DNA from 4 places in the Bradyrhizobium sp. OAE829 genome. Region 1 is predicted to be linked to each of the others. Evidence: predicted binding sites of a transcription regulator. Region 1 holds the regulator's gene; each other region holds the start of a gene.
The links. Region 1 encodes LexA, which represses DNA repair genes until DNA is damaged. Its sites were predicted from a motif close to TGTTCNNNNTGTGTTCNG; they were not measured.
Positions count from the first base shown of each region.

Region 2: ABIE49_RS14265 (ribonuclease T2 family protein) is a predicted target of LexA. The motif match lies at 1,996-2,013, and genes of this name have one in related genera.
Region 3: dinB (DNA polymerase IV) is a predicted target of LexA. The motif match lies at 2,358-2,375, and genes of this name have one in related genera.
Region 4: ABIE49_RS34065 (putative DNA modification/repair radical SAM protein) is a predicted target of LexA. The motif match lies at 3,961-3,978, and genes of this name have one in related genera.

Region 1 covers NZ_JBEPOE010000001.1:516,471-522,483, reverse strand. Annotated here, with positions in the region: gene ABIE49_RS02410 (ComEC/Rec2 family competence protein) at 1-494, shown strand, start outside; gene ABIE49_RS02405 (hypothetical protein) at 537-959, opposite strand; gene ABIE49_RS02400 (hypothetical protein) at 1,098-1,337, opposite strand; gene lexA (transcriptional repressor LexA) at 1,566-2,273, opposite strand; gene ABIE49_RS02390 (molybdopterin molybdotransferase MoeA) at 2,529-3,740, opposite strand; gene ABIE49_RS02385 (HAD-IA family hydrolase) at 3,753-4,379, opposite strand; gene ABIE49_RS02380 (hypothetical protein) at 4,539-4,835, shown strand; gene ABIE49_RS02375 (NADH:flavin oxidoreductase/NADH oxidase) at 4,916-6,013, shown strand, end outside.
Region 2 covers NZ_JBEPOE010000001.1:2,917,449-2,923,461, reverse strand. Annotated here, with positions in the region: gene ABIE49_RS14270 (23S rRNA (adenine(2030)-N(6))-methyltransferase RlmJ) at 180-1,040, opposite strand; gene ABIE49_RS14265 (ribonuclease T2 family protein) at 1,253-1,936, opposite strand; gene ABIE49_RS14260 (hypothetical protein) at 2,087-2,545, opposite strand; gene ABIE49_RS14255 (hypothetical protein) at 2,711-3,001, shown strand; gene ABIE49_RS14250 (DUF3617 family protein) at 3,044-3,589, shown strand; gene ABIE49_RS14245 (IS110 family RNA-guided transposase) at 3,775-4,815, shown strand; gene ABIE49_RS14240 (ATP-binding protein) at 5,171-6,013, opposite strand, start outside.
Region 3 covers NZ_JBEPOE010000001.1:4,135,788-4,141,800, forward strand. Annotated here, with positions in the region: gene ABIE49_RS20055 (exonuclease domain-containing protein) at 108-2,267, opposite strand; gene dinB (DNA polymerase IV) at 2,529-3,608, shown strand; gene ABIE49_RS20065 (PD-(D/E)XK nuclease family protein) at 3,643-6,013, shown strand, end outside.
Region 4 covers NZ_JBEPOE010000001.1:7,127,280-7,133,292, forward strand. Annotated here, with positions in the region: gene ABIE49_RS34050 (inorganic phosphate transporter) at 1-185, opposite strand, end outside; gene ABIE49_RS34055 (GNAT family N-acetyltransferase) at 281-820, opposite strand; gene ABIE49_RS34060 (UdgX family uracil-DNA binding protein) at 1,086-2,522, opposite strand; gene ABIE49_RS34065 (putative DNA modification/repair radical SAM protein) at 2,636-3,880, opposite strand; gene ABIE49_RS34070 (ImuA family protein) at 4,045-4,833, shown strand; gene ABIE49_RS34075 (Y-family DNA polymerase) at 4,730-6,013, shown strand, end outside.

The sequences.
Region 1 (6,013 bases):
GCAAACTGCATTTGATGCGCGCGGCCAAGGGAGCTTCAAGGGATGGCTTCCTTGTCAAGGAATGGCTGGCGGCGGATGCCGACGCGCGCAAGCCTGCAGATGCCTCGCTGACCGAGGGCGTCTCATGCGACGAGAGCGGCTGCGTGACGCAGGGCGCCGGTGGCGGGTTCGTGGCATTGGCGCTGCGGCCCGAAGCGTTGGCGGATGATTGTGAGCGCGCGGCGCTGTTGGTGACTGCAAGACCGTCGCCTGCGGCGTGCGGCGCTTCTGTGATCGATGCGGAGCGTCTGCGGCGGCAGGGCGCCATGGTGCTGCGGCGAAGCGGCAGCGGATTTACCATCGATGCCGTCAGGCCCCGGGGCGTCGATCGCCCATGGTCGCCGGCGATCGCGGGCGAGGGTGACGCGGAGACAACCATCCTCGCGCCGCGCCGTGCGGCGCCGCGTGCGGTCGATGCGACCCCGTCGGAAGCGGACCTGCAGGCCGAGGAATAAGGATTCACGTTCCCCGGCGGGGCGCGACCGGCGGCGCGGAATTCAACCGGTGGAAAGCGGTGTCGTCGTCGCCGTGCCCGCCTTCGTTGCCGCGCGCTCGGGAATCGGATGCACCACCGGCAATTGCAGCACGGTGACGCGCTGGCCCTCGCAAAGCTGCGTCACCAGCACATGGCTCCCGTCGGGAAATTCGATTGCGTCGTGGTGCCGTTCCTTGATGTGCGGATCAATGGTGTTGAACTTGCCGACGCGAAAACCGATCGTCCGCGTCCAGATCCAGCGGTTGTCGTATTTGACGTCTTGCGCGAAGGCCAGTTCGGTCCCGGGCAGCATGCAGACCGCAACTGCGGGATCGCGTTCGCTGGCAAAGCCGCGGGTCGAGGTGCCGCGGAAGGTGGTCGAAATCAATGTCTCGCCGACCTCAGCAGGACGCGTTGCCATCGCGTGCAAACTATAGTCACACATCGGATCGCTCCCTCGTAAGAGATAGAGACCCGGCCTCCCTCGAGGCGCTGGCCTCTATCAGAGTGGACTTGAGCAAAGTCTATTCCCGTTCTGGGCAATAGTGCGACGGAAAGGCCGGCGTGCCCGATCACAAACGCGCTACGGCGGCTGCGGATTTTCGGGCATCGGCGGCAGCGGCAGTTCGAAGGCGCCGAGATGGAATTGCTCCCTTCCGTCGTCGGCAATCCCGGGCAGCGCGACCAGCGTGAAGGCGGCCTCCGGATATTGCTGCCAGATCGCGAGATCTTCCGCCGTCACTGTCAGCCAGCCGAACCGGAGCATGTAGCGGCCCGGCTCGGTCACCAGGCCCGCCCTCTGCCAGGTGATCTTGGTGATCATATTGCTGACCACGTCTCGTCCCCCCGTTCGCACGCCTTTGAGCAAAAGCCTCAAACCAAACAGCGCGCCACGCCGCCAGTTTTTGCTGCGTTCTGGGCAATTGTGGGACGCGTGCAGGCGCACCGCGACGGTTAAGGCTGTACCAACTTCCGGACAACGAAAAGCCCCGGTCGACGGCCGGGGCTTTTTGCGATGCCGCACGCGGCTTGCATCTGACGCGGGCCGCCCTCAGTACTTCCGGTACAGCCCGATCAGCTTGCCCTGAATCCGGACCCGGTTCGGCGGCAGGATGCGGACTTCATAGGAGGTGTTGGCAGGCTCCAGCGCGATCGATGCGCCGCGGCGGCGGAAGCGTTTCAGGGTGGCTTCCTCCTCGTCGATCAGCGCCACCACGATATCGCCGGTGTCGGCGGTCTCGTTGCGCTGGATCAGCGCCATGTCGCCGTCGAGAATGCCGGCGTCCACCATGGAATCGCCGCGTACTTCGAGTGCGTAATGTTCGCCGGAGCCGAGCATGTCGGGCGGTACGCTGATGGTGTGGCTGCGGGTCTGCAGCGCCTCGATCGGCGTACCGGCGGCGATCCGGCCCATGACGGGAACGGCGACCGGACGGTTGCCGTCGTCCTCGGCGGGCGCGCTGGCGGCGCGGACCTTGCCGAGCGTGCCTTCGATGACGCTTGGGGTGAAGCCGCGGCGGCCGTTGCCGTTACCGGCGCCCGCAAGCTCGGGCAGCTTGATGACTTCGATGGCGCGGGCGCGGTTGGGCAGACGGCGGATGAAGCCGCGCTCTTCCAGGGCGGTGATCAGGCGGTGGATGCCGGATTTGGAGCGGAGGTCGAGCGCATCCTTCATTTCGTCGAAGGAGGGCGGCACGCCGGCTTCCTTGAGCCGTTCGTTGATGAAACGCAGAAGTTCATACTGTTTGCGCGTAAGCATCTCGAGCAATCCCCCGGTTGGCGCGTCGTAGTTCGTGGTCGTTCAATTTCGCGATCTTCAGTTTCGCGGTTCTTCAGATTCGCGGTTCTCGGTTGCGAGTGCGGTCTCAAATTCGGAAGTCCAAAACTCCCGTTTGTAGACACTAGCTCTCGAAACAAATCATGAACGGACACTATATGTTCGATACATGTTCCGCAACCACTTAATTTCAGGTGAACGCGCGCCGCGTTCGCCCGAACATTCCGTCGCGATACGTCATTCCGGCAGGCGCAGGAACTCGCATGGCGTGCCTTCCGGCACCGCCGGCGCAAACGGCGGACGTATCAAAAGCGCCCGTGCCGCAGCGAGATTTCCAAGCAGCGACGAATCCTGGTGGCTCACCGGCACCGCGATCAACGCGCCGTCCTCGCGCCGCTCGAGCCGTGCGCGCAAATAGTCTTCGCGCTGGTCGTTGGCGGGAAGATCGCGGCCGAGCAGGGCGGTCTCGCGCGCGTGATGGATGGTCTTTCGGCCCGACAGCGCGCGAATCAGCGGCACCAGAAACAGGAAACCGCAGACATAGGACGAGACCGGATTGCCGGGCAGGCCGATCACCCGCATCGCCCCGAGGCGCCCGTGCATCATCGGCTTGCCCGGCCGCATCGCGATGCGCCAGAACGCCATGGCGACGCCCTCGGCCTCCAGCGAGCGCTTGACGAGGTCGTGGTCGCCGACCGAGGCGCCGCCCATCGTGATCAGGATGTCGGCGCCGGATGCGCGGGCGCGGCGGATGCCGTCAGTGGTCGCCTCGATCGTGTCGGCGGCGATGCCGAAATCGATGGTCTCGGCGCCCTCGGCCCGCGCCAGCGCGCGCAGCGCGTAGCCGTTGGAGTAGACGATCTGGCCGGGGCCGGGGCTCGAGCCCGGCATCACCAGCTCGTCGCCGGTGGCGAGCACCGCCACCTTGGGGCGGCTGATCACGGCGAGTTCCGGATAATTCATGCCGGCGGCGAGCGACAGATCGCGTTCGGTGAGGTGGCTTCCTTTGGTAAGCAGCACATCGCCCTCGCGGAAATCGGCGCCGGCGGCGCGGATATGCCGTCCCGGTTTGGCGGTTTCCGTGATCGTGATGTGCTCGCCGCTGGCGGCCGTGTCTTCCTGGATGATGACGGCGTCGGCGCCATCAGGGATCACCCCGCCGGTGAAAATCCTGACTGCTTCGCCGGGCCCCACCTTGCGTTCGAACGGGCGGCCCGCCGCGACTTCGCCGATCACCCTCAGCCGCGCGGAGAGGTCGGCGGCATCAGTCGATCGCACCGCATAGCCGTCCATCGCCGACATCGCCTGCGGCGGCTGCGTGCGCTTTGCCGCAAGGTCGCGCGCGAGCACGCGATGCCAGGCGGTGTCGAGTGCGGCCATTTCTTCCGCCAACGGATCGGCGCCCGCAAGGATCGCGGCCAGTGCATCAACGACCGGCATCAGGGCCACGGCAACACCCTCTCAAATTCCCAGCGCGGCAAGCGCCTTTGCGACGTCATCCGGCCCTGTCACATGCACCGCGGCCAGGCCGCGCGCCCGCGCGCCGTCGATGTTCGCGGCGGAATCGTCGAAGAACACGATGCGGGAGGCGGGAACACCGATCGCCTTGACGACATGATCATAGGCCGCCGCATCGGGCTTTCGAAGCCCGATCGTCGATGACAAATAGATTTCGCGGAAATGGCCGAGCACGCCGGCATAGGCCTGGCTGAAATGCACGACATGCGCGTTGTTGGTGTTGGAGAAGGCATAAAGCGGCAGGCGTTGTCCGGCGCGCGCCAGCGATGCTGATATATCGGGCATTTCGCCGGCGAAGATCGCGTTCCAGCCTTCCAGGAACTCGGCGTCGGATATGCCGATACCGAGCGAGACTCGCAGGCCTGCGAAGAATTCGGCGTCGCTGATCTCGCCCCGCTCGTGACGATGCCAGGCGTCATTGGGCAAGAACCGCTCGACCAGCTGTGCGGGCTCGCAGCGGGCATGGCCGGCCCAGGTGGCGACCACCTTGCCGAAGTCGATATCGAGCACGACGCGTCCGAGATCGAACAGCAGCGCGTCGGCGGAGTTGGGGAGAAGCGGGGCATTCATGCCAGACGTTTACAAAACTGGGCCGCTCTGGGCAACGACTGGCTGCAGCCGGCGAAATGCGCGTTTTCGCGAGCAATTTCCGCCCAATCCAGCATTTAGGCTGGCGCGGGAGCTGTGCTATTCGTTTGCCAGGAACGTCCGGGGAGTGATCGCATGAAAATGATTGGCATCGTGGCTGTGATGGTCTTGCTGGCCGGGCCGGCGTTGGCCCAGCAGGCACCCGTTCAAAGATACGGGGAGGAGGACAAGGAAAAGACGCGATCGGATATCGCGGCGGAGAAGGAGGCCGAGCGGGCTTACAAGCGGTCGCTGGGCAATATTCCGGAGCAAAAGAGCACCGATCCCTGGGGAACCGTGCGCAGCGACAATGCCGCCCCGAAAGCTGCCGCCAAGCCGCCCGCGAAACCGAAGGCAGCCAAAACGGATAGCAAGACCGAGACCACCGCAAAACAATAACAGGCATCCGCCGGCAGCTTGCCGGGAGAGCGATGCCCAGGATTCCGGGAAACCGGAGAGGGCGCGAGCAAGGAACAACAATGTCGAACACGCTGCTGTTTTCGCCGGTGAGGATCCGCGGCGTCGAGCTGAAGAACCGCATCGTGGTGCCGCCGATGCACCAATATTCCGCCGTGAAGGGTTTTCCGACCGACTGGCACCTGATGAACTCAGGCAAATTTGCCGCCGGCGGCGCCGGGCTTGTCGTCGTCGAGTCGACCAAGGTCGAGCGCCGCGGTTGCGGCACGGTCGGCGATCTCGGCATCTGGGACGATGCCTTTGTCGAGCCGCTCGGCCGCCTCGTCACATTCATCCATCAGCAGAATGCGGTCGCCGGCATTCAGCTCGGCCATTCCGGCCGCAAGGCGCGCGCGACCCGGCCGTGGGAAGGCGACCGGCCGCTGCAGCGGACGCCCGAGATCGAGGATTGGGAAGCCTGGTCGCCGGTGGCGCCGAGCGCGATTGCCCATAGCGAAAAATGGCCGGTGCCGAAGGCGCTGGAACGCCATGAGGTGAAAGACCTGGTGCAGGCCTGGGGCGAGGCCGCGCGGCGCGCCCATGAGGCCGGCTTCGACGTGCTGGAGCTGCACGGCGCGCACGGCTATCTCGTGCATCAATTCTTGTCCGAGCGATCCAACCAGCGCACCGACGAATATGGCGGCTCCGAGGCCAACCGGATGCGCTTCATCACCGAGATCACCGAAGCGGTGCGCACGCACTGGCCCGACCACAAGCCGCTGTTCGTCCGCCTGTCGGTGGAGGACAACGCCGGATGGGGACCGGAGCAAAGCGCGCGGCTGGCGAAGATCCTCAAGGCCAAGGGCGTCGACGTCATCGACTGTTCGTCCGGCGGCATCACCGAGATGGCGCCGATCCTCGGCAAGGAAATCAAATACAGCTACCAGGTGCCGCTGTCGGACTATGTCAAACGCCACGCCGATATCATGACCATGGCGGTCGGCCTCATCATCCATGGCGACCAGGCCGAGCAGATCCTGCAGGACAAGCAGGCCGACCTGATCGCGGTCGGCCGCGAAATCCTCAACAACCCGAACTGGCCGATGGACGCCGCCCTCAAACTCGGCGTCGAAGGCCCGTTCCGCAACGTGCCGCCGCAATTCGGCTACTGGCTCGGCACG
Region 2 (6,013 bases), 2.4 Mb from region 1:
CTTGATCACTCCGCCGCAACCATTCGCGGAAGCGGAACGTAAAGCCAGTCATAACAACCGAGCATAATACGGTTCCGCGCAAATTGACTATGGCTCAATCGTACTTTTCGGCCCAATGCACTGCCTTGAAGGCTTACCTCGAAAGGCTTGCTTTCAAGGCTTGCGTTCAAGACTAGCGTTCAAGGTTTGGGCGTCTCAAGCCTGAAGCGGCCGGCGCCGCCCTGGCCGAGCGGTTTTTCCAATTCGGGTAAAATGGTCTTCAGCTCGCCCGCCAGCGTCCACGGCGGGTTGACGATCAGAAGCCCGGTTGAGGTGAGGGGACCGCCGGCCTGCTGCGGTGCGACGCTGAATTCTAGCCGCAGACATTTCCCGGCCGGCTTGCCAGTCTCAGCCACGGCGGCGACATGCCGCGCCAGGCCGTCGGTGATGCGCCGGCTCTTGACCGGATACCACAAGAGATAGCTGCCGGTCGGCCACTTCGCATAGGCCTCAGCAAAGCCGTCGGCGAGCTTTTCGAACTCGTCCTTTTGCTCGAACGAAGGGTCGATGAGCACGAGGCCGCGCCGCTCGTTCGGCGGCACGAAGGCCGGCAACGCCGTCCAGCCGTCGAGATCGACCACCCGGGCCTGGGTGTCGCGGCGCAGCGCATCGATCAATTGCTTGTGGGCTTTCGGCTCGATCTCGCACGCCGTGAGGCGGTCCTGCGGCCGCAGCAGCGCGCGCGCGATCAAGGGCGATCCGGGATAGGCTTTCAGCTCGGCTTGCGCGTTGAAGGCCCTGACGATGTCGAGATAGGGCGCCACCAGCGGCAACGCATTTTCCGAGAACCGCGCCTGCATCACCCTTGCGATGCCGGTCAGCCATTCGCCGCTGCGGCGGGCCTCGTCGCCGGACAGATCGTAGCGTCCGGCGCCGGCATGGGTGTCGATGACGCGAAAGGCGGCGGGCTTTTCCTGCAGATAGGTCAGCATCCGCACCAGCACGATGTGCTTGATGACATCGGCAAAGCCGCCGGCATGAAAGGCGTGTCGGTAGTTCATGGTTGACCGGCTGACTCAATTTGAGAAGACGCAACGTCTTCTACCCGTCATGGCCGGGCATAGTAAGTCTGCTGCGCAGACTACGTAAACTTGTCTGCGCTCCCGGCCATCCACGTCTTTGATCACCAGACGAAAGAAGACGTGGATGCCCGGGTCATCTAGCGCGAAGACGCGCTTCGCGCTTCTGCCCGGGCATCACGACGAGGGAGGTTTTAACTCCCCCGCACCGGCGGCATCACGACCTCGTCGCGGCGGCAGGCGCGGCGGTCGATTTCCTCGCAGGAGCGGAATTGCAGGTCCTTGCTCATGCAGACCCTGACTTCGCTGAGGCGACGGCTGCTGCAGACGACCGAAATCGCCGAGCTGCTCAGGCCGGGATTGACCTTGATGAAGGCTGCCTCGAGCGCCTCGGGGGCGATTGTCTTCGATTCCGACAATTGCAGGAATTCCTCGGGGATCTTCACCGCGGCGCGGGCTTTGCGGATGTTCTCGAAATAGGCCCGCGCGCCAAGGCCGGAACAGGTGCCGTGCTTGTCCCATTCGTTGAAGATCAGCCCGGGCGCCGGCATCAGGTCCAGCATCGACGTCATGATGTTGCGGTCGAGACGGGGCGACGGCCGCTGGCAATATTCGGGAAAGCCGCGCTCATATTGCGGCCACAGGCCGTGGACCACGAAGGAAAACGGGCGCTCGCACTGGATCTGCGCAGAACGGCCGCTATTGCCGCGTTCGGAGGCCGCCTCGCAGAAGGAGGGCGACCACGACAGGGCCAGCACGTAGAAATCGAACTCGCCAGGGGCGTTTTGCCGGCGGTCCTGCGCGGCGGCGTGGCCCGCGGTGACAAAAACAAGTGCCAGCGAAATCAGCAGCCGCGAAACAATGACCGATGGAAACATCAACCGCTCCCTTACTCGCCAAGCATGACGTACTCGATTACCCGAGCCTAGCAGGGAACCGGAACATTTCAAGAACAAAAATAGCGTTAGGCGCGAATCGGGTAGCGCCGGCCACCGCGATCGAAAAACTCAGGAAGTGTGGGGATAAGCTTAAGGCCGTGCGGCCTTGCAGCCGGGGTTATAGGCCCAGTTGCGGTCCAGCCCGGTGACGCACCATTCGACGCCCTGGCCGAACCCGGCAAAGCCGCCATCCTCGACGATCGAATAGTGCACGTGGCGCACCTTGCCGTCGCTCAGCATCACGTCGCCGGTGCAATAGCGGCGCGGAATGTTGTCGGATTGCCAAGGCCGGAACGTGGTTTCGTGGACCCGGCCATAGGCGGTGATGGTCAGGGGCGAATTCCAGAAGGTGCTTTCCTTCTCGCGGAACTGCGAAATGATGGTCGGCAGCGCCGATTCGCACGGCGCAACGCGCCCGTCATAGCGGGGACCGGACAGCCAGAAATTCAATTCCAGCGGATTGGCGGCCTCTGCCGACTGGCCGAATGCCAGCACGGCAAGTGCCGCAGCCAGGCCGAAGGTTTTCAACGATGTGAAGAGGGTGCGCATGGGAATTCCGCCGGTCATCCAACCCTCCGGACCGTGCCGTGAAGCCCGGACGAGGTCAAGTGCAGCGCGGCAACACCTTGCAGACAAGTAGGGGTTCGGCCGTAACCCATTCTTTTCACAGCCGCCGGCGCACTCTATGGTGGCCCCAGCGAAATGGAGTCGGCAATGCAAAGAATTGGGGCCGCGTGCCTGGTTGCGATGTGCGGGATGCTGGCGGCTGCGCCGGCGCAGGCCGACTGGGTACCGCCGTTCAAGGGTAATGATACCGGCGGTATCATCGCCTATTCGCTGGCCAGGCAGGCGGATGCGCGCCAGCTCGCGGTCGATCACTGCGCTGGCTACGGCAAGGTGGTGAAATTCCTCGCGGTGCAGCCCTATGACGGCGGATACGTCTCCTTCGCCTGCCGCTGGGTGCCCTATGGGGCCAACGCCCGGCCGCTGCGCACGCTCTACTGAGCCGGACCTGAACGCCTCATCCACGACCAGCGGAGCGTGAGCATGGCGCGACAGCTTCATTCATTTTGTTTGGCGCTTGGGCTGCTCGCGATGTGGCCTGCGAGCCATGCCGGCGCCGTCGAGCTGCCGGTGCGCAAGGCCGGCCTGTGGGAAATGAAGGTGGTGCAGACCGGCTCGCCGGTGCCCGAGATGACGATGCAGCAGTGCACCGACGCGACCACTGACAAGGATATGAGCACCTCGTTCTCGCCGATGGCCAAGGACGTCTGCTCGAAAAACGATATCCAGAAGACCGCGACCGGCTATGTCACCGATTCCGTCTGTGGCTCCGGCGGCATGTCGGTCAAATCGCGTGCCGAGATCACCGGCGATTTCAACTCCGCCTACACCGTGAAGTCGACCTCGAACAGCACCGGCGCTCCGGCCGGCGTGCCGCGCGACTCCACCACCACGATCGAGGCGAAGTGGTTAGGGGCCTGCAGGGCCGATCAAAAGCCCGGCGACATCATCATGCCCGGCGGCATGAAGATAAATCTCAAGGACATGGAAAAGCTGAAGGGTTTGCTGCCGAAGCAGCCGCCGAAGTAACCCGCGGGAATTTGTAGATGGGGTAACGGGCCCCGGTCTGCCTTCCAAGCAAGCCGCGCTTGCTACGGCGCTGTTGGGTGCGCGCTTCGCGCGGCTTGCTTGGAAGGCGGGCGGTCGTCCCTCACATGGATGGTGTTTACGGAGTCGAGGATGGACCTCGCTCCAAGCATCAAGGAGAGACGACCATGGAGTATTATGCAGGAATCGACGTGTCATTGGAATGCTCAAGCGTGTGCGTTGTTGATGGGAACGGCAAGATTTTCCGCGAGAGCAAGGTGGCAAGCGAGCCGGCGGCGCTGATCGGTTGGTTCACCTCGCTCGGGATCGGGCTGGGCCGGATCGGGCTGGAAGCTGGGCCGCTGTCGCAATGGCTGTACGCGGTGATGAAGCAGGCTGGGCTCGCAGTTGAGCTGTTGGAGACGCGGCACGTGCACGACGCGTTCAAGGCGATGCCAGTGAAGTCGGACCGCAATGACGCACGGGGGATCGCGCAACTGATGCGGCTGGGCTGGTTCCGGCCGGTTCACTGCAAGTCGGTGGCGGCGCAGGAAGTGAGAGCCTTGCTGACGGCGCGCAAGCTGGTTCAGAGCAAGCTTCTGGACGTCGAGAACAGCCTGCGCGGGATCTTGCGCGGCTTTGGGCTGAAGGTCGGCAAAACGACGGGAACAGATTTTGCTGGACGGATCAACGAGTTGGTGAAGGGGCATCCCAACCTGGAAGTGATCGCAGAAGCGCTGCTCAAGGTGCGGACCGTCCTGCTGAGCGAGTTCAAGGCCTTCGAGAAGCGGGCAGGCAGGATGTCGCTGATGAATGCCAAGGCCAGGTTGTTGATGTCGACGCCTGCGGTGGGGCCAATCATCTCACTGACCTATGCCGCAGCGATCGATGATCCCGCGCGGTTCACATCCTCCAAGCAAGCCGGGTCGCATTTTGGGTTGACGCCGAAGAAGCACCAGTCCGGCGAGACCGACCGATCGGGCCGGATCAGCAAGATCGGCGACGCTTCCGTGCGCGAGGCGCTCTACCAGGCCGCTCACATCATGCTGACGAAGCCGATCAAGGGATGTTCGCAGCTCAAGAGCTGGGCGATGCGGATCGCCAAACGGGCCGGCATGAACAAGGCTAAGGTCGCGCTGGCCCGCAAGCTCGCCGTGATCATGCATCGCATACTCAAGGACGGTGCGCCCTTCAATCCGGCCACCAAGGCTAACGCTGCAACGGCTTAGGAGCAAAAACGACAGGTTTTCGGGCGGGTCACGACACCAGCCTTCCCGAAGCGAAGTCCCTTCGCCGGGACGATGGATCAGGTCAGGCCGACATCCGGGATGTCGACACATCGAACGATGTGATCACGCTTCCGTAGATTGGCCGACCTATCCTCTTACGAACCCCATCAGGCGACGGCCCTTGCGCCGATCCCGTACAGAAGCAAGTTCCCGGCGAGCGGATGACGCAAAAGGGATTGACTAATCGAGGCCCGTTACAGAAGCCCGGATGAAGCGCAGCGAAATCCGGGGGGGCTCGCAGGCGGCGAAACCGTCCCGGATTGCGCTGCGCTTCATCCGGGCTACAGGGCTCTTCTTACACCGGCACCCTGACCGCCGCTCTTAATCCCCCCATCGGACTGTCGCCGAGCGTGATGTCGCCGCCATGCGAGCGGGCGATGTCGCGGGCGATCGCCAGCCCAAGGCCGGTGCCGCCTTCGTCCTGGTTGCGGGCGTCGTCGAGCCGCAGGAACGGCTTGAACACTTCCTCGCGCATGTTGGCCGGAATGCCCGGTCCATCGTCGTCGATCGTGACCGTCAGATAGCGGTGGTCGCGATGACCGGTGATCGAAATCGTATTGGCGTGCCGCGCGGCATTGGAGACGAGGTTGGCGAGGCATCGCTTGAACGAGGCCGGTTTGACGGTCACCACCGGCAGGCCGTGGAACGCCACCGTCGCGGTGTGGCCGTGGCGCTCGGCATCGCTGCGCAACTCCTCCAGCGCCATCGACATGTCGGTCGGCTGCGCGACCTCGCCGCTGTCGCCGCGGGCAAAGGCGAGATAGGCCTCGAGCATGGCGGACATCTCGTCGACGTCCTTGCGCATGCCGTCGACCTCGGGAATGTCGCCGATCAGCGCGAGCTCGAGCTTGAAGCGGGTCAGGATGGTGCGCAGATCGTGGCTGACGCCGGCGAGCATCGCGGTGCGTTGCTCGATCGAGCGTTCGATGCGCCCCTTCATCTCCAGGAACGCCTGCGCCGCGCGCCGCACTTCCCGCGCGCCGCGGGGACGGAAGTTCGGCGCCTCGCGGCCCTTGCCGAAACTTTCGGCGGCGTCGGCGAGCCGCAGGATCGGCCTGATCTGGTTGCGCAGGAACAGCACCGCGACGATCAACAGGATCGAGGACGTCCCCAGCATCCAGAAGATGAAGATCTCCGA
Region 3 (6,013 bases), 3.6 Mb from region 1:
GACCCTTGGCGCCGTCAAGAACGCTACTACTTTGCATGTCGACCGGTTGAGCCGGCAACACGAAAGCTACTTCCGCCTGGCCGTTCGAAGTTTATGCGCTCACGCGTTCAAGCCGCGTCCTCAAACACTGACGGTTCGGCTACCTCACGCTTCTGATTGATGAGATTTAGGAGATAGCTTGTCGCACGAGCATCGCACAGCGCACGGTGGTGCGTTTCAAGTTCGATCCCATAGAGCACGCAGAGTTTCCCAAGGCTATACGACTTATGCCCGGGATAACGCCGACGCATTCCCGGGACGGTGCAGAGCTTTGGAAATCGAAAGCGGCGACCGAGCCTTTCATATTCATGGCTGATGAATCCGTAGTCGAAATTGACGTTGTGGGCGACGAATATCCCGTCGCCCATGAACTGCATAAAGCTGTCCGCGACTTCCGAGAATACCGGCGCATCGCGAACCATCTCGTTCGTGATGTTCGTGATCTGCGTTATTCTTGCAGGAATAGCCCGCTGTGGATTCAATAGGGAATGCCACTCGTCGACGACTTGATGGTTTCGGATCTTCACCGCGCCTATTTCCGTTATCCGATCGCCGGACGACCAACTGCCCGTCGTCTCGACGTCGACCACGACGTAATCCTGCTCGGGGTCGAAGCGGTAGTCGACCCGCCCGATTTCCGCACGAATGCCGGCGTTCCCAAGCTGTCGCAACCGTGTGAGTTGATTTCGGCGGATGACGTCGCCTTCGGCCTTGATCTCCATGAAGGAGACCGTTCCTTCCTTCTCCAGCATGAGATCCGGGAATCCGTCGCGCATGTCGCGGAAGTTCTGGCACAACGAGCGGACAATCGCGGCGATGCCTTCCCCGCTGGCTCCCGATAGCAGCAGCCGCAGCGCATCGACGTCGACACGATCCCAGGCGAAGATACCGTTCGGACGACCCCAGTTCGCAGCGATCGTGCGCAGCAGCAGATGGAGAGCACTTCCGGATCGGACGGCGTCCAGCTTGTCATCGATGTGGGCGCCAAATTTACGCGCGAAGCTCCGATCCTTGAGGCAATGCGGCACCCAATCGAAACTGCTGTGAAGCAACTCGGACTCGAATAGTTCATCCCAAAACAGCAAGCCGAACAGCGAATGCCAAAGTGTGTTTTCCGTGAAAAAGACCCGGTAGCCTCTGCGGCGCATCACACCGACGACGCCAGCCTCCGGGTTGCCGCGATGAACGTCGTCGACGGTGAGGGTGACGCCGGCGCGAAGCAGCTCGGTGCACGATCCAGTCCGGCGACCGCCGAATTTGCGAGCGTAGAAATCCGAAGCGAACAAGAATTCGCCGTCGCTCGCAGGATCGTCGATCATCCGACGTAGCAGATCTTCCGCGTCTGCCTTGTTGCCGGCGTTGTAGAGGAGGCGGACCAACCGCTCATTACATTCCGACGACGAGCCTGCGCGATAAAGCTGCCTGGCAAGATCGGTCTCGCCCAGCTTCTCGAAGAACTGACCAACCTGCCAAGCGGCACGGCTGCGGAGATCGACGGCATAATCGCTTGGGCAATCTGGACCGCCGAAGATGTCGGCGACTGCCCTTCGGTAGATGCTCGGCGATTTTACCTCTAGCCGGTCGAGAAGCTGGCTATAATGGAAGCAGGCCCTTGCCTCGTCGCCATCAGTGAAACGGGCCATGAACGAAGTGGCCTTGTTGGTGCGCATGATGCCCAGATCGCGAAGCGCGAACTTCTTCAAGTCCTCCTCAGTCTTGCCAAAGTACAGGTAGAGCAGGAATTCGAGCGGCCGGACGTCATCCAACGCGATGAACTTTGCCGCCCCACAATGCTCCGCTGCAAGCTTGAACGGAACGTGTGCCAAGAAGTAATCGGTCAGCTTCGCTTTCGGCCATGAGGCGCGGATGTCCGTCCGCCCAGCCGCCTTTGCACCGGTGACCAGGACGTCCTTAGGCAGGCACGCGACGAACGCGGAGTAGTCCTCCTCTATCAGCAATCTCGCTTGGCCGCACGCCAGCAAGTCGTCAGCCGCACGTTCCAGATCTGAAATCTCGGCGTACCTGAACAGCGACCGATTGAAGATCGCGCCCCGCCGATTGACCATCCGTATCAACAGGCATTGCGCGTCCTTGGAAAGATTCTGGAAACGCGTGACGAAGGCATCATGCTCATCCGTCAAGATCGAGCCGTAGGTAGCTCTGACGAATGCGAGCATCTCGACAAAATGGTCGTGGTAATAATAGACAGGCAGATCTGGCCGTTTCATCCGCAGCGCCCTCGGGCCTTCGGTATTTGAATCGAACGCAAGGACGTGGCGGGCAGGACACTGGATTGCCGATTGCAGCCGCTACGATATTGTTCTATATTTGTTCCCGGCCGTTTTGATTTGTCAATGCCCCCTTCGGGCTGCTGCGTGGAGGTTGTCGATCCCCGCCCCCCGGCGGTTTTTTACTGCGTACTCCTCAAAGATTCCGTCCCCGGATCCACCATGCTCCTGCGGACGGAGGGGGCTCTTCACCAGAGTGCAATGAACGAAGGCCGCCAGCGCAAGATTATCCACATCGACATGGACGCGTTCTACGCGTCGGTCGAGCAGCGGGACAATCCAGATCTCTGCGGCAAGCCGGTCGCGGTCGGCGGATTCCGCGAGCGCGGCGTCGTCGCGGCGGCAAGCTACGAGGCCCGCAAATTTGGCGTGAGGTCGGCCATGCCGTCCGTGACCGCAAAGCGCCAATGTCCTGACCTGATCTTCGTGAAGCCACGTTTCGAGGTCTACAAGGCGATCTCCCAGCAGATCCGCGAGATTTTTGCTGAACACACCCCGATCATCGAGCCCCTGTCGCTTGACGAGGCCTATCTCGACGTGACGGTGAACCTGCAGGGGATTCCGCTGGCCCGTGATGTCGCGCTGGCGATCAGAGCGAAGATCAAGGAGGTGACCGATCTCAACGCTTCCGCTGGAATCTCCTACAACAAGTTTCTGGCGAAGCTCGCCTCCGACCACCGCAAACCGAACGGCCAGTACGTCATCACGCCGGAAATGGGCCTGGCGTTCGTCGAAAACCTGCCCGTCGGCAAGTTTCACGGTATAGGGCCTGCGACGAGCGCTAAAATGAATTCCCTCGGCCTCTACACCGGTCTCGACATGCGCAACCAGTCGCTGGATTTCATGCAGGAAAACTTCGGCAAGGCTGGCGCATATTACTATTGGATCTCCAGAGGAGTCGATGACCGTGAAGTCAGAGCGGATCTGGTGCGCAAGTCAATAGGCGCCGAAAATACTTTCCCCAATGATCTTTCCGAATTGAATGCCATGGTCACGGAATTACAGCCGCTGATCGACAAGGTGTGGCGACATTGCGAAGAAAAGGACACCCACGGTCGGACCGTCACTCTCAAGGTAAAGTTCGCTGACTTCGAATTGATAACGCGGAGCCGAACGTTGGCCAACGCGGTCGGCGGCCGCGATGAATTGCAGAACGTTTCGGTCGATCTGTTAAAGATGCTGTTTCCGATGCAGAAAGCGGTTAGGTTGCTCGGCGTCTCGGTATCTGGGTTTGCTGCCGAAGATATCCATCGTCCCAAACAAATCGTCTTAGCCATCTAGTGCAGTCGATGGGGAGATAGTTCGAGTGAATGGCATGCGTACCTTTGATATCCGGACAACGGTAATCGAGGGCTCGCTCGCCTTCCAGATGCGGCGCGCTGCGGCGGCTCGTGCCAACGAATGCGGTCTACAGATCATGACGCTGCCGCAGCTTGCTGCGCGGCTGGCCGGCGGGTTCACCGTTCCCGTCTCGACGGAACAACTCGATCTGGCGATCCAGCGGGCGCTCGATGACGGCGATTTCGTCGAACTAGAGTCTGTACGAACGCTGCCCGGCATGACCCGGGCCGTTGCAGGCAGCCTGCGCAAGGTATGGAACGCGGACGTCGAACTACTCGAAACCAACGGCCCCGGAAAGTTGCGTATTGGCGAATTGGCGCTCATCGAAGCGCGCGTGAGAAGCTATTTGCCCAAGGCGATGCTGATCCCCCGGGACCTTCGCAACGCAGCACTACAGCGAATAGAGCGCGCGTCGCGACTGATCGGGCCAGCGACGATAGAAAGCCTTTCTTTCATCCCGCCCGTTTGGCAGCCCTTGATAATGGCGCTCCAACAGGTCGTCTCCTTGGAATGGCGGGCACCGCCGAAGGCCGAGACCGACTGGTTTACCGGCTCGCTGACTGGCAGCGGCCCGGATCGACCCTTGAGCTCGCCTGCAGCGATCTCATGCGCGGACCCGCGGCACGAGGTGGTCGAGGCACTGCGCTGGGCAAGGCGGCTGCTCTCATCTGGCACGGCAAGGCCTTCCGAGATCGCCATTGCGTCGGCGAGCACTGCTCCCTGGGACGACCACGTATTCGCCTTAGCCGCCGATGCCGGTCTGCGAGTGCACTTCGTGCATGGCATTCCCGCGCTTGCGACGCGCGATGGCCAGCGGTGCGCCGCATTGGCGGACATTTTGCAGCACGGGCTGAACCAGCAACGCATGCGGAGGCTTGTCTCACTTTGCCGGGGCACGGGAGTGCCGCTTGATGTTTTGCCGGACCGATGGATGTCCTCCTTGCCGCGTGGAGCGACATTGGTCGAGGTGGAGGATTGGCGCCGCGCCCTTTCGGCAGCCGCTCAGAAGGATGGCTCGATCGCCGGGGCTGAGGCCGTGCTGCCGCTATTGGATCTACTTTCCAGAGGGATTGCAGCATCAAGCGCGGCAGCTAGTCTCTTCCTGCGGGGGCGCGCCTTGCAAATCTGGGAGGCTGCCGCTCGGTCGGCTCCCGTGGATGCGATCGAACTCTCCTTGCGTGGTATCCGGCTCGCGTCGGAAACGGACGCCGCCGATTCTATCGCTTGGGCCCCCGCGCGAGATCTTGCAGCGGCCCCACGGCCGCATGTCCGTTTGCTTGGTCTGACGAATCGAGGCTGGCCACGACAAACCGGCGACGACCCTCTCTTGCCTGGCCACGTGCTTTCTGCCGATCAATTCGACGATCCCATCGCGCGCGCTGACCGCCGGCACTTCGAGGTGATTTTGGACGCAGCGACCGGCGACGTGGTCCTATCGCGGAGCCGTCGTAGCGCTCAGGGTAGCCGCGTAGGGCGCAGTCCGCTGCTGCAGAACTATTCCGAGATCCCACTGTCCAGAGCGCGCATCCCGGAGAACGCGTTCAGCGAATCGGATCGACTAGCAGCGCGTCCCGGAGATGCGGCGAGAGTTCCGAGACTCAAGTCGGCGCAAGCGTGCTGGCGCAACTGGCACATCGACAACCTCACGCCCCACGACGGACAATTTTCCGCTGATCATCCGATCGTCGTGAAGGCTATCGAACGTGTCCAATCGGCAACCTCTCTGAAACAGCTCTTAAGAGATCCTTTGGGCTTCGTCTGGCGCTACGGCCTGGGTTTACGCACGCCTCAAGAACGGGAACGATCGCTTTCCATCGCTCCCGACGATTTCGGCAAGCTGGTTCATGACCTGCTACGTCGCGCGGTGGATACCCTTGAGCCCGATCCCGGTTACGCCAAAGCATCCGAGGAGGAGATAGACAAAGCTCTAAGGGCGGCGGTCAAAACCGTGCACGAGGATTGGCCATTAGAACGTCCCGTGCCGCCAAAACTATTGTGGAGCAACACGGTCGACTTCGCCGCGACTTTGGCCTCCGTGGGGCTCCGGCGAAAGGACATCGCGGAAGATGGTACGCGCAGTTGGACCGAAGTTCCCTTCGGCCAACCTGCTGGCTTCGTCGCCGGACGAGAATTGCCTTGGGATGCGACTGCTCCCGTTACGGTGCCAAATACGCCGATACGTCTGCGTGGAACTATCGATCGCTTGGACCTGCGGAGCGCGCCGTCGGCGGTGCGTGTGACCGACTACAAGACGAGCGAGGCGCCCAGGAACGCAGCGCGTATAGTGATAGGCGGGGGCGCGGAACTACAACGTGCACTCTATGGGCTCGCGTGCCGCCAACTGC
Region 4 (6,013 bases), 6.6 Mb from region 1:
ACCTTGGCGCCGGTGGCTTCGACGTCGACATAGATGCTGTACATCACGAACAGGAACCCGGCCGCGAGAATGCCGAAGAACAGGATCATCGTGAGCGGGTTGAAACCCTTGTCGAGATTGGGCCTGGAAGCCGGCTGGATCGGCGCTCCCTCGGCCATCGAAGAATTGAGCGTCATATCGGTCATGGCAAACCCCCTGAAATACTAACGGCGGTTAATCTTTTGACCGATGGAGTTGAAGGTTAGATGACAGGGGCGGCGCCAGGCTGCGCGCCGGCATGTCAGGGGCGCGCTACCCATTCCGCTCTGAGCATGGACATCAGGCGCATCGATCGGAAGCTGCCGTCGGGGTCCCGGTGCAGGTCGCGAACCACGCCTTCCTCGACAAACCCGGTCTTGAGGTAAGTCCGATAGGCCCGTTCATTCTCAACGAATACAAAGAGTTCGACGCGATGCGCCGCCAGATATTCGAAACAGATTTGCAGCACCGATCGCAGCAGGTTCGATCCGACGGCGCAGCCGGGAGTTCCAACCGCGATGCGCCTGAGCCGAACGCATTGGTTGGCGCTTCCGATGCCTTGTAAAATGGCAAACCCGGCAATCTCCGTTCCACCGCACGCCACCAGATATCGGGAAGACGGGTTTTCGATTTCAGCGGCGTGCTGTTCGGCGTCCCATCGGCCGACCAGACGCAAATAACCTTCCGCGCGTTCGATGCGCATGATGGCGGGTATGTCGGATTTATGCGCGGCGTGAATAAGCATGGCGGCAGTTTGGGGTTGCCGCGCCTGCCGGGCAATGCTCAAGGCAAGAAGCTGCAAGCCAGGGTCGATCGCCGCAAGGGATGATGGCCAAGATGATGGCCAAGATGATGGCAAAGACAGGTCGCGCGCTGCACGGCACCGGGGCTAGAGGAAACCGCACAGCGCGCCGACCCCATGGGAACGTCATGGCGTGAACAGGACGCCCCAACCCCTCCCCAAGAGAATGAGATAGTATCATCGATCAATTGAAGGTTGTACATATTTTTGTAGCGCTTCGAGAGGACGTTAACGGGAATTTGCGGTTCCATCATGTGCGGGAACTTCAGGCAGCGTGTGCCGATTTTCGCAGCAAGGCTGCCGCGATTTTGAGATCGGCAACGAAGCGCTGATATTCCCGCGCCTTGGCGTCGGCGTCCGGCAGCCGCAGCAAATAGGACGGGTGCACGGTGACGAGAGCCGTCGTGCCGTCCTCGAGATCAATCAGGCGCCCGCGGCTTTTGTTAACAGGCGTGATTTTTCCGAACACGCTCTGCGCTGCCGTAGTACCCATCGCCACCACCAAGGCAGGCTTGATGGCGGCGCGTTCGCGTTCGTACCATTGCCGGCAAGCCTTGATCTCAGCTGTGTTCGGCTTCTGGTGCAGGCGGGTCTTTCCGCGCGGCACAAACTTGAAATGCTTCACGGCATTGGTGACGTAGACCTTTGACCGGTCGATACCCGCCTCATCCAGCGCACGATCCAGCACCTGGCCGGCCGGTCCGACGAACGGCTTGCCCGCGAGATCTTCCTTGTCGCCGGGCTGTTCGCCGACCAGCATGACCTGGGCATTCTGTGGGCCTTCGCCAAACACGGTTTGTATCGCGTCCTTCCAGAGCGGGCACGCGCGGCAATCGGCGGCCTCTTCCCGCAGGGCTTCAATGTCGTCGGCATCCTGTTTGCGTTTCATCGGCGGTTCCTGCCGCTTCTGCGATTTATGCGGCTCGCTCGCAGCCCGCGCGATCATCGCGCTGGCGGTGCGTTCGGCGCTTTCGATTAGAGGCTTAATCAACGATGCCTCCGGCAGGTTCCTCCAATATCGCTTCGGCATTTCGGTTTGCATGGCCTTCACCTTCAGCCGGGCGGGATTGAAGATGCTGGCGTAGTAACGCCGCCAGGTTTCCTCGAGCCGGTCCTCGGTCGGCGCCTCGGCTTTGGCTACCCCCGGCGTGATCGAGACGGCATGGCCGTCCCAATGCGCGCAGACATCGGGCGTCAGGATCGACCAGGGCATGTCGGCAAAGCGCCGGGCGAAGAAGGGTGCTGCCAGTTCGACGATATGGTGCTCCGGCTCGAACCAGGCGACGAAATGCGATTTCTGCTCGCGGCCGATTTCACGAAAGCGGACGAAGGCGTGCATCTTGTGTTCGTCGTGATGCACGGCCTTCGCCATCGCGCTGATGCGTGCCACATCCGGATCGGTCGCGACGACAAGCAGGTCGTGGTTGCCGCGCAGCCGCCACAGCAGGCGATAGAGGATGGCAAAGCGTTCGCTGTTGCGATGCAGGATCGCGGCTTTCGCCAGTTCGACGAATTTGGCCGGGACGTTGAAAGTCGCATTTGGCGGGTCGGGGAGTGGGGTGGTCGATTCAAACAATTCAGGCGCGTCGCCTTGCACGCGCCATGTTACATCTGCCGGGCTTACGTCATTCAGCACCAGCGTCCGTGCCGCTTTGCGCCAGCCGTCAAAATCGGTTTCGTGCTCGAGGGTGATGGTGTGCATTAGATGCCGCCTCTCTCCTTCGTCATGCCCGGCCTTGTGCCGGCCATCCACGTCTTCGTTGGCTTGGAGCAAAGACGTGGATGGCCGGGACAAGCCCGGCCATGACGGTGTGTCTAGAATCCAAATCCCAATTGCGTCGCCTTCGGCCTGAATCGTTCCGCCAGCTTTGCCCCGTCGAGCAGATGCGCCGACGGGCGGTGATCGCTGAGCACGATGAACGGGAGCGCCTTTTTCCCTGGGATATGCAGCCGGGCGAGGTCGGCCGCACGGATCGATGTGACGCGGCGCGTGGCGATGATGCGGTCGACCGCCTTGCGGCCGAAGCCGGGCACGCGCAGCAGGTCCTCGCGGCTGGCCCGGTTCACATCGAGCGGAAAGCGCTCGCGGTGCCGCAATGCCCAGGCGAGTTTGGGATCGATATCGAGCGGCAGCATGCCGGCGCTCTCGTCGACGATCTCGCCGACATCGAAACCATAAAACCGCATCAACCAGTCGGCCTGATAGAGCCGATGCTCGCGGACCAGCGGCGGAGCCGATAGCGGCAACGCGCGGCTGGCATCCGGGATCGGGCTGAAGGCGGAATAATAGACGCGCTTGAGTTTGTAGGAGCCATAGAGATTGGCGCTGGTATGGAGAATGGTTTTGTCGTCGGCCGCATCCGCGCCGATGATCATCTGGGTGCTCTGGCCGGCGGGCGCGAAGCGCGGCGGCTTTGCCTTCGTTACGGTCTTGTCGTTGTTGTTTTCTTGCGCCTCATCGAGCTTGAGCCGCAACCGGCCCATGGTGCGGCGGATCGCGCGCACGTCTTTTTCCGGCGCGAGTTTGGCGAGGCTGGCTTCCTCGGGCACTTCGATGTTGATGCTGAGCCGGTCGGCATATCTTCCGGCCTCGGTGATCAGCGCATCATCGGCTTCCGGAATGGTCTTCAGATGGATGTAGCCGCGGAAGTGATGCTCCTCGCGCAGTTTTCGCGCGACGGAAACCACCTGTTCCATGGTGTAGTCGGCGCTGCGGATGATGCCGGAAGAGAGAAACAGGCCTTCGATGTAATTGCGGCGGTAGAAGTCGATCGTCAGCTTCACCACCTCGTCGACGGTGAAGCGTGCCCGCTGCACGTTCGAAGAAGTGCGGTTGACGCAATAAAGGCAATCGAAATTGCAGGCATTGGTGAGCAGGACTTTGAGCAGCGAGATGCAGCGGCCGTCCGGTGCGTAGGAATGGCAGATGCCCATGCCGGGCGAGGTCGAGCCGAGGCCCTTGCCGTCGCTGGAATCCCGCTTCTCGGTGCCGCTGGAGGCGCAGGAAGCGTCGTATTTGGCGGCATCGGCCAGGATCTCCAGCTTGCGTTGCACGTCCATCATTGAATCCCTTTGATTCCATTTATGAATCGCCTGGGTAGTAATCCCGATTGACTCTGCCGGGCCTGTTAGCTTTATATTAGAACATATCATGAACAAATGAGCCAGCAGCGGGTTCATTTCAAAACCAGCAATGGCCACGATTTCTTTGAGGGAGCGGCGCAATGACCGGCGCACGCATGAGCACGCTTGCAAGTTTGCGCGGCCGCATCGAGCGCATCGAGGCGGGCGCGGATACGCACGCGCTTCACAAAGTGGCGCTCGGCCATGCCGAGGCCGATGCGACGCTGTGCGGCGGCCTTGCCCGCGCCGCGGTGCATGAAGTCTTTGCCGAAGGACATCAGGGCGCGGCGGCGACGGGATTCATCGCGGGCCTCGCGGGGCGGGTGACGTCGCGCCGGCCGCTGGTCTGGGTGCGGCAGGATTTTTCGGAAATCGAATCCGGCGCGCTGTCGATGAGTGGGCTCGCCGAACTCGGCCTCGATCCGCGGCTGCTGGTGACCGTGCGCGCCGCCGATGCCGACGCGGCGCTACGGACCGCCGCCGACGCGCTGGCCTGCGATGCGCTGGGCGCCGTGGTGCTGGAAGTCTGGGGCGAGCCGCGCCAGCTCGATCTCGTCGCCAGCCGCAAACTGACTTTGGCAGCCCAGGCTTCCGGCGTCACCGCGTTGCTGCTGCGGCTGGCGGCAACGCCGCAGCCCTCGACCGCGGAAACAAGATGGATCGTGCGCGCGGCGCATTCGCCGCCCTCAGCTCCCTGGCATGCGTGGGGCGCGCCGGTGTTCGACGCCGAGCTCGTTCGTAACCGTCATGGCCCGGTTGGGCGGTGGATCATGGAATGGAAATGTGATGAGTGCCTTTTCAGCGAACCGGCGGCGAATTCTCAGCCTGTGGCTGCCACGCCTGCCCATCGACCGCATCAAGCGCAAAGCGTTTTCAGACGAAGCGCGTGAGCGTAACAGCACGAGCGGTGCACTCCCTCTCCCGCTTGCGGGGGAGGGTTGGGGTGGGGGTGTCGCCGCGAGTCAGACTGTTCGTTCGGAGAGAGTTTCCCCCACCCGGATCGCATCTTGCGATGCGATCCGACCTCCCCCGCAAGCGGGGGAGGTGAAGCCAACCCCCACCGTCGTCGTCGCCAAGCAAAACAACGCGCTGCAGATCTATGCGCTCGATGATCTCGCGGCGCGCTCCGGCCTCGAGATCGGCCTGCCGCTCGCCAATGCTCGCGCGATCTGCCCGGAATTGACGGTGTTCGATGCCGATCCGGTTGCGGATGCCAGGACGCTGGGCGATATCGCCGACTGGTGCGATCGCTTCACACCGCTGGTGGCGCTCGATCCTCCGCACGGGCTGTATCTCGACATCACCGGCTGCGCCCATCTGTTCGGCGGCGAGCGTGCGCTGCTGCAGACCCTGTGCGGCGCGCTGACCCGAAGAGGCTTTGTCGTCAGCGCCGCCATTGCCGGCACCTCGGTCTGCGCGCGCACCCTGACGCGGCATGTTTCAGGGAAAATCATTGCCGATGGCGAGGAGGCCGACGCCATCGGCCCGCTGCCGGTCTCGGCGCTCGGTGCCGATGTCGCCATCACCAGCGGCCTGCGCCGCGCCGGACTGAAAACCATCGGCGATGTCGCCGCGCGCGCCCGCCACGAGATCACGGCGCGATTTGGCGCAAACTTCACGACTTTGCTCGAACACGCGCTGGGGCAAGGCGATGCGCCGATCAGCCCGCGAAAACCCTTGCCGGATTACATCGTCGAAAAACGCTTTCCCGAGCCTGTTGCCACCGACACCGTGATCGCGATGAACCTGTCGGCGCTCGCGGGCATGCTGGTCACGGCGATGGACAAGCAGGGCAAGGGCGCGCGGCGGCTGGAGGCGAGTTTCTTCCGCACCGACGGCGCGGTGCGCACCATTACGGTCGATACCGGCCGTCCGGTGACCAGGCCTGAGGTGATCGACCGGCTGTTTCGCGAGCGGCTGGACGCCTTGAACGATCCGCTCGATCCCGGCTTCGGCTTTGACCTGATACGCCTCTCCGCCAGCCGCACCGAAATCATGGTGCAGCAGCAGCGCGATCTCGACGCCAATGTCCATGACAATGACGAACTCGCCGCCCTGATCGACCGCATC